Regions from separate parts of the Planococcus faecalis genome, predicted to be linked through region 1. Evidence: predicted binding sites of a transcription regulator. Region 1 holds the regulator's gene; the other holds the start of a gene.
What was found. Region 1 encodes CtsR, which represses protease genes until heat stress. Its sites were predicted from a motif close to ATGGTCAATAAAGGTCAAACA; they were not measured.
Positions count from the first base shown of each region.

Region 2: the regulator CtsR is predicted to act here: its motif matches at 3,389-3,409, upstream of AJGP001_RS12420 (ATP-dependent Clp protease ATP-binding subunit).

Region 1 is NZ_CP019401.1:96,232-101,019, forward strand. Features, by position in the region: rRNA gene AJGP001_RS00460 (23S ribosomal RNA) at 1-1,364, shown strand, start outside; rRNA gene rrf (5S ribosomal RNA) at 1,504-1,619, shown strand; gene AJGP001_RS17425 (hypothetical protein) at 1,936-2,082, shown strand; gene AJGP001_RS00475 (CtsR family transcriptional regulator) at 2,870-3,340, shown strand; gene AJGP001_RS00480 (UvrB/UvrC motif-containing protein) at 3,353-3,886, shown strand; gene mcsB (protein-arginine kinase McsB) at 3,876-4,788, shown strand, end outside.
Region 2 is NZ_CP019401.1:2,458,885-2,463,672, forward strand. Features, by position in the region: gene AJGP001_RS12410 (beta-ketoacyl-ACP synthase III) at 1-824, opposite strand, end outside; gene AJGP001_RS12415 (YjzD family protein) at 1,012-1,197, shown strand; gene AJGP001_RS12420 (ATP-dependent Clp protease ATP-binding subunit) at 1,229-3,370, opposite strand; gene AJGP001_RS12425 (metal-sulfur cluster assembly factor) at 3,525-3,833, opposite strand; gene AJGP001_RS12430 (prolyl oligopeptidase family serine peptidase) at 3,899-4,666, opposite strand.

The sequences.
Region 1 (4,788 bases):
CTGTGACGGCAAGAGGGTTTACCCTTGAGTCCTTGATTTCACACTGCCAAGAAAAGCCTCTAGCGAGGCGGGAGGTGCCCGTACCGCAAACCGACACAGGTAGGCGAGAAGAGAATTCTAAGGTGAGCGAGTGAACTCTCGTTAAGGAACTCGGCAAAATGACCCCGTAACTTCGGGAGAAGGGGTGCTCTGGTAGGGTGAATAGCCCGAGAGAGCCGCAGTGAATAGGCCCAGGCGACTGTTTAGCAAAAACACAGGTCTCTGCAAAACCGTAAGGTGACGTATAGGGGCTGACGCCTGCCCGGTGCTGGAAGGTTAAGAGGAGTGCTTAGCGCAAGCGAAGGTGCGAATTGAAGCCCCAGTAAACGGCGGCCGTAACTATAACGGTCCTAAGGTAGCGAAATTCCTTGTCGGGTAAGTTCCGACCCGCACGAAAGGCGTAACGATCTGGGCACTGTCTCAACGAGAGACTCGGTGAAATTATAGTACCTGTGAAGATGCAGGTTACCCGCGACAGGACGGAAAGACCCCGTGGAGCTTTACTGTAGCCTGATATTGAATTTTGGTGCAACTTGTACAGGATAGGTAGGAGCCTGAGATTCCGGAGCGCTAGCTTCGGAGGAGGCGTCAGTGGGATACTACCCTGGTTGTATTGAAATTCTAACCCACAAGCCTGATCGGCTTGGGAGACAGTGTCAGGCGGGCAGTTTGACTGGGGCGGTCGCCTCCTAAAGAGTAACGGAGGCGCCCAAAGGTTCCCTCAGAATGGTTGGAAATCATTCGTAGAGTGTAAAGGCAGAAGGGAGCTTGACTGCGAGACGTACAGGTCGAGCAGGGTCGAAAGACGGGCTTAGTGATCCGGTGGTTCCGCATGGAAGGGCCATCGCTCAACGGATAAAAGCTACCCCGGGGATAACAGGCTTATCTCCCCCAAGAGTCCACATCGACGGGGAGGTTTGGCACCTCGATGTCGGCTCATCGCATCCTGGGGCTGTAGTCGGTCCCAAGGGTTGGGCTGTTCGCCCATTAAAGCGGTACGCGAGCTGGGTTCAGAACGTCGTGAGACAGTTCGGTCCCTATCCGTCGCGGGCGCAGGAAATTTGAGAGGAGCTGTCCTTAGTACGAGAGGACCGGGATGGACACACCGCTGGTGTACCAGTTGTTCTGCCAAGGGCATCGCTGGGTAGCTATGTGTGGCCGGGATAAGTGCTGAAAGCATCTAAGCACGAAGCCCCCCTCAAGATGAGATTTCCCATTGCGCAAGCAAGTAAGATCCCTCAAAGACGATGAGGTAGATAGGTTCGAGGTGGAAGCGTAGCGATACGTGCAGCTGACGAATACTAATCGATCGAGGACTTAACCAACACATTGTATGCGAAAAACTTGCTTGTTTCACCTGTCGTTTATCCAGTTTTGAAAGAATAAGCCCAAGTTTTTGTAAAAAAAGCTTGAAAAAAACCAGTACCACTGGTATAATAAATCTTGTCTTTCAAAACCAAATAGTCCAGTGATGATGGCAAAGAGGCCACACCCGTTCCCATCCCGAACACGGCAGTTAAGCTCTTTTGCGCTGATGGTAGTTGGGGGTTTCCCCCTGTGAGAGTAAGACGTCGCTGGGCACATGAAAAAAAGTCGTTACCGATTCCGGTAACGGCTTTTTTGTATGGAAAAAATTAGAGCGCGATAAAAAATGGTAGTTGATAAGTTAAGTATGTTTATTGAAGAAAATAAAGAATGATGCCTTCACCTTCATTGGGTCTACTGATAGTACTTCAATAAGAAATGTAGCTGATATTTCGAAATAGAACAGTGAGTAAAGAGTCTTGAAGCTGAATTGCTTCAAGGGTTTTTTAAAAATTGATTCCGTTAGTCAGTCATCGTAGAAATGATTAATCCATCTGCCTGCAATCCATCTTTACAAAGGAGTTCATTGGAATGTTCATTCAAGGCGCGCTGGGAAGGTGGGCCAATATCCGCAAAATAAATCGATATGTCGTACCGGTCGCACTATGGTTCCAATTGGAAAATTCCTTGCCACAATCAAACTTGATGGAATTAAACAAATTTCTTGGAACTCTTTGAAACCATTTATTCAACGGGGATTTAGTACCTCACGGCTTACGTCCTGCAGGTACCAAGGTGATGATCACTTTCGTCAGTCTTTCAACCCGTGTGATTACTGCACTTTTGTGGGGAGCGCCTGCAATGGTGTTGCCTCGGATATGCTCGAACTTTTTTTGGAACGAAGGATAATTGGCTTTTCTTTCAGAAATATGCCGTTGGAACGCCTATTGCATCGGTGTTCCTGGTAGCCGTTGAGCTTTCGTTTCCCTTGCATTGGCAGTGCGGCAACATCAAGAAATCGCCTTTTGAACATGCGCTAGAGCGTGCGAATGGAATCATCTCTGCGTGGCCTAGAGTGACGTCTAGTGTTCAGTCCTGAGCTACCAAGTTTTTGATATAAGATTTTTTATTACTTCGGTAAAGCAACTAAAAGGCGACCACAGAGTTTCTTGTTTTTGTGACTAGGTTTAATAATCGCGGGTTGAGTGGCTCGGTTTCAAGAAATTGATGACATTGTAATTGGCTGCAGGAAGCGATTCAGACGTTTGGCAATTTGCGCCACAGGTAGGGGGGAGGCTTCCATCACCGGTTCATCCGTGATCGCTCCTCCATTTTTCTTTGGTCGGAAAATACATAGTGAATTTACTAAGAATGGCTTTTTTAGTTGTCGAACTTAAGTTTACAATCGGTGTGAGTAATCCTTTCGATACTTACTATTTGATATCTCTAAAAAGCTTGGTGTATAATTAAGTCAAATATAGTCAAAGTCAATTTCATCATATTATGTATTAAAGAGGTGAAGACGGTGCGAAACATTTCGGATGTAATTGAAGGTTATTTAAGACAAGTTATCGAATTAAGCGAGAGAGATCATATTGAAATTAAACGCAGTGAAGTTGCTGAAAAATTTCAATGTGTTCCTTCTCAAATAAATTATGTCATTAATACTCGATTCACTGTTGATCGTGGATATTTAGTAGAAAGTAAGCGTGGCGGCGGTGGATATATTCGTATTAAGAGAATTAGACTTCATCAAAAATCAGACGTAATTGCAGAAGTAATACAGAGGTTGGAACATGGAGCTACTCAAGTAATGGCAGAAGACATTGTTTTTAGGCTACTGGATGAAGAGATTGTTTCTAAACGAGAGGCAAAACTAATTCTAAGCGCAGTAGATCGTTCAACTCTTCTGTTGGCTCTTCCGATACGTGATGAAGTCCGTGCACGGATTCTTATAGCGATGCTTTTTACAATTAAATATGAATCGAACACTTAAAGAGGTGAAAAGATGATTTGTACTCAGTGCGGAGAATGTTCTGCATCAGTAATAGTGAAAAAACAGCAGCTAGGACAGGTGATGGAGCTTCAGTTATGTCATATCTGTGCTGCTGAAAATCATAGTATCAATATTGCTTTTGAACAGGATCCATTAGCTATTCACCAACTATTATCGAATTGGTTCCCTAATTCGCAAGCGACTATTAGCAGGCCAAAAAAAGAAGTGGCTATTTGTCCTTCTTGTGGCTTTACTTTTTCACATTTTCTAAAGCTTGGAAAATTTGGATGTGCTTCCTGTTATGATACATTTTCGTCACAACTCAATGAAATATTCAAGCGATTTCATAATGGCAATACAGAACATACGGGAAAAATACCCGCTTCTTACGGATCAACGTTAAAAATTAAAAAAGAGATTGAAAAACTTCGAAAGCAAATGCAGGTATCAATTCAAGAAGAAGAATTTGAAGAAGCTGCAAGATTAAGAGACGAGGTAAAACGATTAAACGTAACGCTTGAGGGGGGTTCACCAGATGGCAGTTGAACGGTTTCTCCAACCTCGGGCAAGCAGCTGGATGGCCAATGATGGTAGCAATGTAGATATTGCAATGAGTACAAGAATTAGATTAGCTAGAAATTTGAATGATTTTAAGTTCCCGTATGCCTTTACAGAAGACGAAGCACTTAAAGTGGATAAAGAAATTTCCTCTGTATTATTAGATAAAGGTAGTGAGTTAGATTATACTTTTAGCCATATCAATATTGACGAACTTGCCCAATTACAAAAAGAAGTACTTGTAGAAAAACATTTAATTAGTCCTTACCTTATGAATAGCTATCACCCGGGCTCTGTTTTATTGTCTGAAAACGAAGAGTTGAGTATTATGGTAAATGAAGAAGATCATTTGCGGATTCAAAGCTTGCAATCTGGATTTCAGCTTCAAAAAGCTTATCAAATAGCAAGTGAACTAGATACGTTATTAGAAAAGAATTTGTCTTATGCTTTTCATGAGAAGTATGGGTATCTGACTAGCTGTCCGACCAATGTTGGCACTGGAATGAGAGCTTCGGTTATGCTTCATTTACCGGCTTTGACTATGTCTCATCAGATTCAACGGATTATTCCCGCGATCTCAAGGCTTGGTATGGTAGTACGTGGTATTTATGGAGAAGGTAGCGAGGCGTTAGGAAATGTTTATCAAATATCCAATCAATTAACGCTTGGTAAATCAGAATATGAAATTCTTCAAGATTTGGAGAATATGACAGAACAGATTATCCAGCAAGAACGTAAAGCACGTGAAGCCATATTGTTAAACTCACCTTTAATGTTAGAGGACCGGGTGTATCGTTCGCTTGGTGTTCTTACCCATTCGAGACTGCTGACGACGGAAGAAGCTGCGACTTGTCTGTCAGATGTTCGATTGGGTATTGATTTAAAGATGA
Region 2 (4,788 bases), 1.1 Mb from region 1:
AGAGAAATTGGGATTGAAGCTGCTGAAGTGTTACCATATTTTTGAATTGTTTTTGACATTTTTTCAACTGGCAAGCCTAATCGTTCTCTAGATGCTTCCATAATACGAATGTTCGCCTGATGAGGAATCAAAAAATCGACATCTTCTTTTTCCAAACCTGCTTTTTTGATGACATTTATTGCAGATTCGCCCATTTGGCGCACAGCAAATTTAAAGACTTCGCGGCCATTCATTACTAAATACTCGTCCTGATAGAGGTGTTTGCCTCCAGAACCATCAGCACCGAGTTCAAAAGATAAAATACCTCGCCCTTCAGAAACTTTCCCAATAACTGCAGCTCCAGCTCCATCTCCGAAAAGAACAGCCGTGTTGCGATCTTCCCAGTTAGTAATTTTCGATAGTTTTTCAACACCTACAACCAACACATATTTATAAACATCCGAATCGATGAATTGTTTTGCAGTAATAACTCCATACATAAATCCTGCGCATGCAGCTGAAATATCCATAGCCGCAGCATTAACAGCTCCTATTTCTTGCTGAATCACACAGGCCATCGATGGGAAAGGTTGATCAGGTGTAACCGTCGCCACTAAGATTAAACCGATTTCAGCTGGATCAATACCAGCATCTTCAATCGCTTTTTTTGCCGCTTCACGCGCCATGTCAGAAGTGTCCTGATCGTCTTTTGCAATCCGACGTTCTTCTATGCCTGTCATAGTGCGGATCCACTCGTCGTTCGTATCCATGCGCTGCTCTAATTGAAAATTCGTCAATCTTTCTTCTGGCAGGCATCTGCCCATACCGACTATTCCAGCATTCATCTTATGTCCCTCATTTCAATTATCATCATATATTAGTACCTGGTGTTAATAATACGCCATACTATACTCAATTTCAACTAACTGACATATTTCCGACAAAAAATATTCATTCTCTACAATCTTTCTTTCTGTCTTGAAGAGCTTATGCTATGATTAAACTAGATATTCTATGTAGAGGTGAAACTAGATGCAATATATTGGAACATTTTTTTGGTCATTCTTACTGATTTCATTAGTCAACTACGTGGTAAGTGCAGTACAAAACGTACCTTTCGACTTTATGGTCGGCGTTTACATTTCGATCGTATTTTCAATTTTAATCTTCGTTATGGTAGCGGTTATTCCTAGCGAACTAACTCCTGAAAAACACTAATAAGAAAAGAAGCGTAATCCGGAATTCCGGATTACGCTTCTTTTTTGTTGATAACAATTTGCTTATTATCGTCCATGGTTAATTCCAATTCGGTATGGGCAACAATTCCGCCTCCAATTAATTCCCGGGCAATATTTGTTTCAATCGTACGCTGGATAAAGCGTTTTAATGGTCGCGCACCAAAAACCGGATCGGTTCCTGCTTCAACGATATAGTCAATAACTGAATCATCTACGGTTAGTTTGATTTGTTGTTTACTCATACGAACGGCTAGTTCAGCAATCATTTTCTTCGCTATGCCATAAAAATGAGCGTTGTTAAGTGCGTGGAAAATAACAATATCATCGATACGGTTCAATAGCTCAGGTTTAAAATGTCTGCGCAATTCTCCCATCACAATGTCTTCAATATCGTGTTCATTGCTCGCATCGTTAATATAGGCAGAACCAATATTAGAAGTCATAATGACTACCGTGTTGGAGAAGTTAACTAATCGTCCTTGGCTGTCAGTGATACGGCCATCGTCTAATATCTGCAGTAAGATATTGGCAACATCCGGGTGTGCTTTTTCAATTTCATCGAGCAATACAACGGAGTACGGATTCCGGCGCACGGCTTCTGTTAGTTGGCCACCTTCTTCGTAACCGATGTATCCCGGAGGTGCCCCGACCAAACGTGACACACTGTGTTTTTCCATATACTCTGACATATCGATTCGAATAAAATGATCTTCCGAATCAAATAGATTTGCGGCCAGCGATTTTGCTAACTCTGTTTTCCCTACGCCTGTAGGTCCAAGGAAAATAAAAGAGCCAATTGGTTTTCTTTCGTCTTTAATACCCGCACGCGCTCTCCATACAGCTTCTGTAACCAGTTCGACTGCTTTGTCTTGACCAATTACGCGCTCTTTTAACGTCTCACCTAAACGCAATAACTTTTCACGTTCACCTTCTACTAATTTTGTTACCGGAATTCCAGTCCACCTTGCGACAATTCCTGCAATTTCTTCTTCCGTTACTTCTTCGCGCAGTAAGCGCTCAGTACCCTCTTGTTCTAAAGCGGCTTCTAGTGCGACTAATTCTTTTTCGAGTTCGGGAATTTTGCCATGCTGTAAGACAGCCGCCGCATTCAAATCATAACGATTTTCAGCATCTTCTAATTGTCTGCGGAATTGGTCTAATTGCTCACGTTTTTGTTGAATTTTTTTCAATGATTCTTTTTCTTCCGTCCATTGACTTCTCATGCCAGACGAAGAGTCGCGCAGTTCAATAATTTCTTTACGCAAGGTGTCGAGTCGTGCTTTGCTTGCTACGTCTTTTTCTTTCATTAACGCTTGCTCTTCAATTTCTAGCTGCATCAGACGACGCGTCACTTCATCAAGTTCTTGAGGCATTGAATCGATTTCTGTACGAATCATCGCACAAGCTTCATCAATTAAATCAATGGCTTTGTCAGGCAAAAAGCGTTCTGTAATGTAGCGGTCCGACATAGCAGCCGCTGCGACAATCGCACGGTCATGAATTCGAACAGCATGATGTAGTTCAAAACGTTCTTTTAAGCCACGCAAAATCGATACCGTATCTTCAACAGACGGTTCGCGCACCAGTACTTGTTGAAAACGTCGTTCTAAAGCCGGATCTTTTTCGATATGCATGCGATACTCATCTAGCGTAGTCGCACCAATGCAATACAGTTCTCCTCTAGCAAGCATGGGCTTCAGCATATTCCCTGCATCCATTGCTCCTTCAGTTTTCCCTGCTCCAACAATCGTATGAATTTCGTCGATAAACAAAATAATCTGACCTTCGCTATCTTTCACTTGCTTTAAAACGGCTTTTAATCGTTCTTCAAATTCTCCACGGTATTTAGCACCAGCAATTAACGCACTCATGTCGAGTTCGTAAATGGTTCGGTTTTTTAATCCTTCTGGTACGTCGTTACGAACAATGCGTTGAGCTAATCCCTCAACAATTGCTGTTTTACCAACACCTGGTTCACCAATCAACACGGGGTTATTTTTTGTTTTACGCGATAAAATTCGAATTACATTACGGATTTCCTGATCTCTACCGATAACAGGATCCATTTTTCCTGATTGCGCTTGTTCAACCATATTCCGGCCAAACTGCTCCAATGGAGATTTTTGTTCTTCGTTATTCTGGGATTGAACCATTTTATCCACTCCTTTAAAAGTTTGACTATCTTTGACTAATTAAATTATAGCTAATTATTCACTGTTAAGCAATTATTTCGACCTTTTTTTAGTACTCGTATCAAACAAAAAACCCTCACTGGAATAAATCCAATGAGGGTTTTTTACGTACTATTTATCGAACGCCAAGTGCCATTTTTGCATAGCGTGACATATGTTCTTTGCCCCATACTGGCTGCCAGACGATTTTTACATCGACTTCTTCTACTTCAGGTAGTTCATACAAAGCAGTTTTAACCATTTGCACGATCTGTGGTCCCATTGGACAACCCATAGACGTTAACGTCATCGTCACTACGGCAAAACCATCTTCTGTCAACATCACATCATAGATAAGCCCAAGATTAACAATATCGACTCCTAGTTCAGGATCGATTACTGTTTCTAACGCACCCATCATACTATCTTTCATATCTTGATCCATCTAAATCCCTCCCTTACTATTAAAACTATCTTAACAAACTTCATATGAAAATGGAATCGACATGCTTAGTTAGATAAATACTTCGCGAGCCATTCTGTCGCTTCAAGCATCCCTTTTCGGCTTACTGCATGTCCCGCTTCTCTTTCCCGAGTAAAGGTTATTTTTTCTGGTACCGCTTCGTAATGCTTCTTAAGTTCTTTATACAAGCGATAAGTTGGTTCAAAAGGTACCGTCATATCTTGTTCGCCGTGCCAAAAATAAATGGGACGGCCATTAAACTTCGCTTGATGTTGAACACTGTCAAAAATCGCTAAAGTCGAAAGCATTCGTTCACGCTCTTCTTCACTAACTGGCAGCTTGAATCCTCTTGATTCATATTGGGCCATTTGTGCTTGCGCTAATTCTACATAATTCCCTGCACCCATCATTACTGCAGCTACTGAAATCCACGGATAAACTGTCATTGCTCCTAGAGTGGTAATCCCACCCATAGAAGTGCCACCTACTCCTGGTTCTCCAACTACTAAGTCTTGCTTGTGCAGTTCTTTGTGTAAAAAGGCTAATTCTTCTATAGACGTCAGAACAATTTCCCAAAATCGCAGGCTGATCTGAACATTATCCAATCCTTCACTTCGTTCACCGTGAAGATGCGCATCCGGCAAAATTACACGAAGTCCTTTTTCAGCCAATTGGTAAGCGTAATGCAAGTTATGTTCTTTTGCACTCGTATGGCCATGAAAAAAGACAACCGTTGGCAATGCGACTTTTTCGCATTGATCTGGTGTTATATGAAGCAACGGTATGTGCCCCCAAATTTGTCGTTGAACTCTCAACTAAAATCACTTCCTTCACCTCTAATCGTACCAATCTTCTCGATTCCCAGCAAACGCCGATTCTCTCTAGCGAAAAGTCTTTTCCTCCTCTGAAATTTTTGACGAATCGCTTGTACTATCGC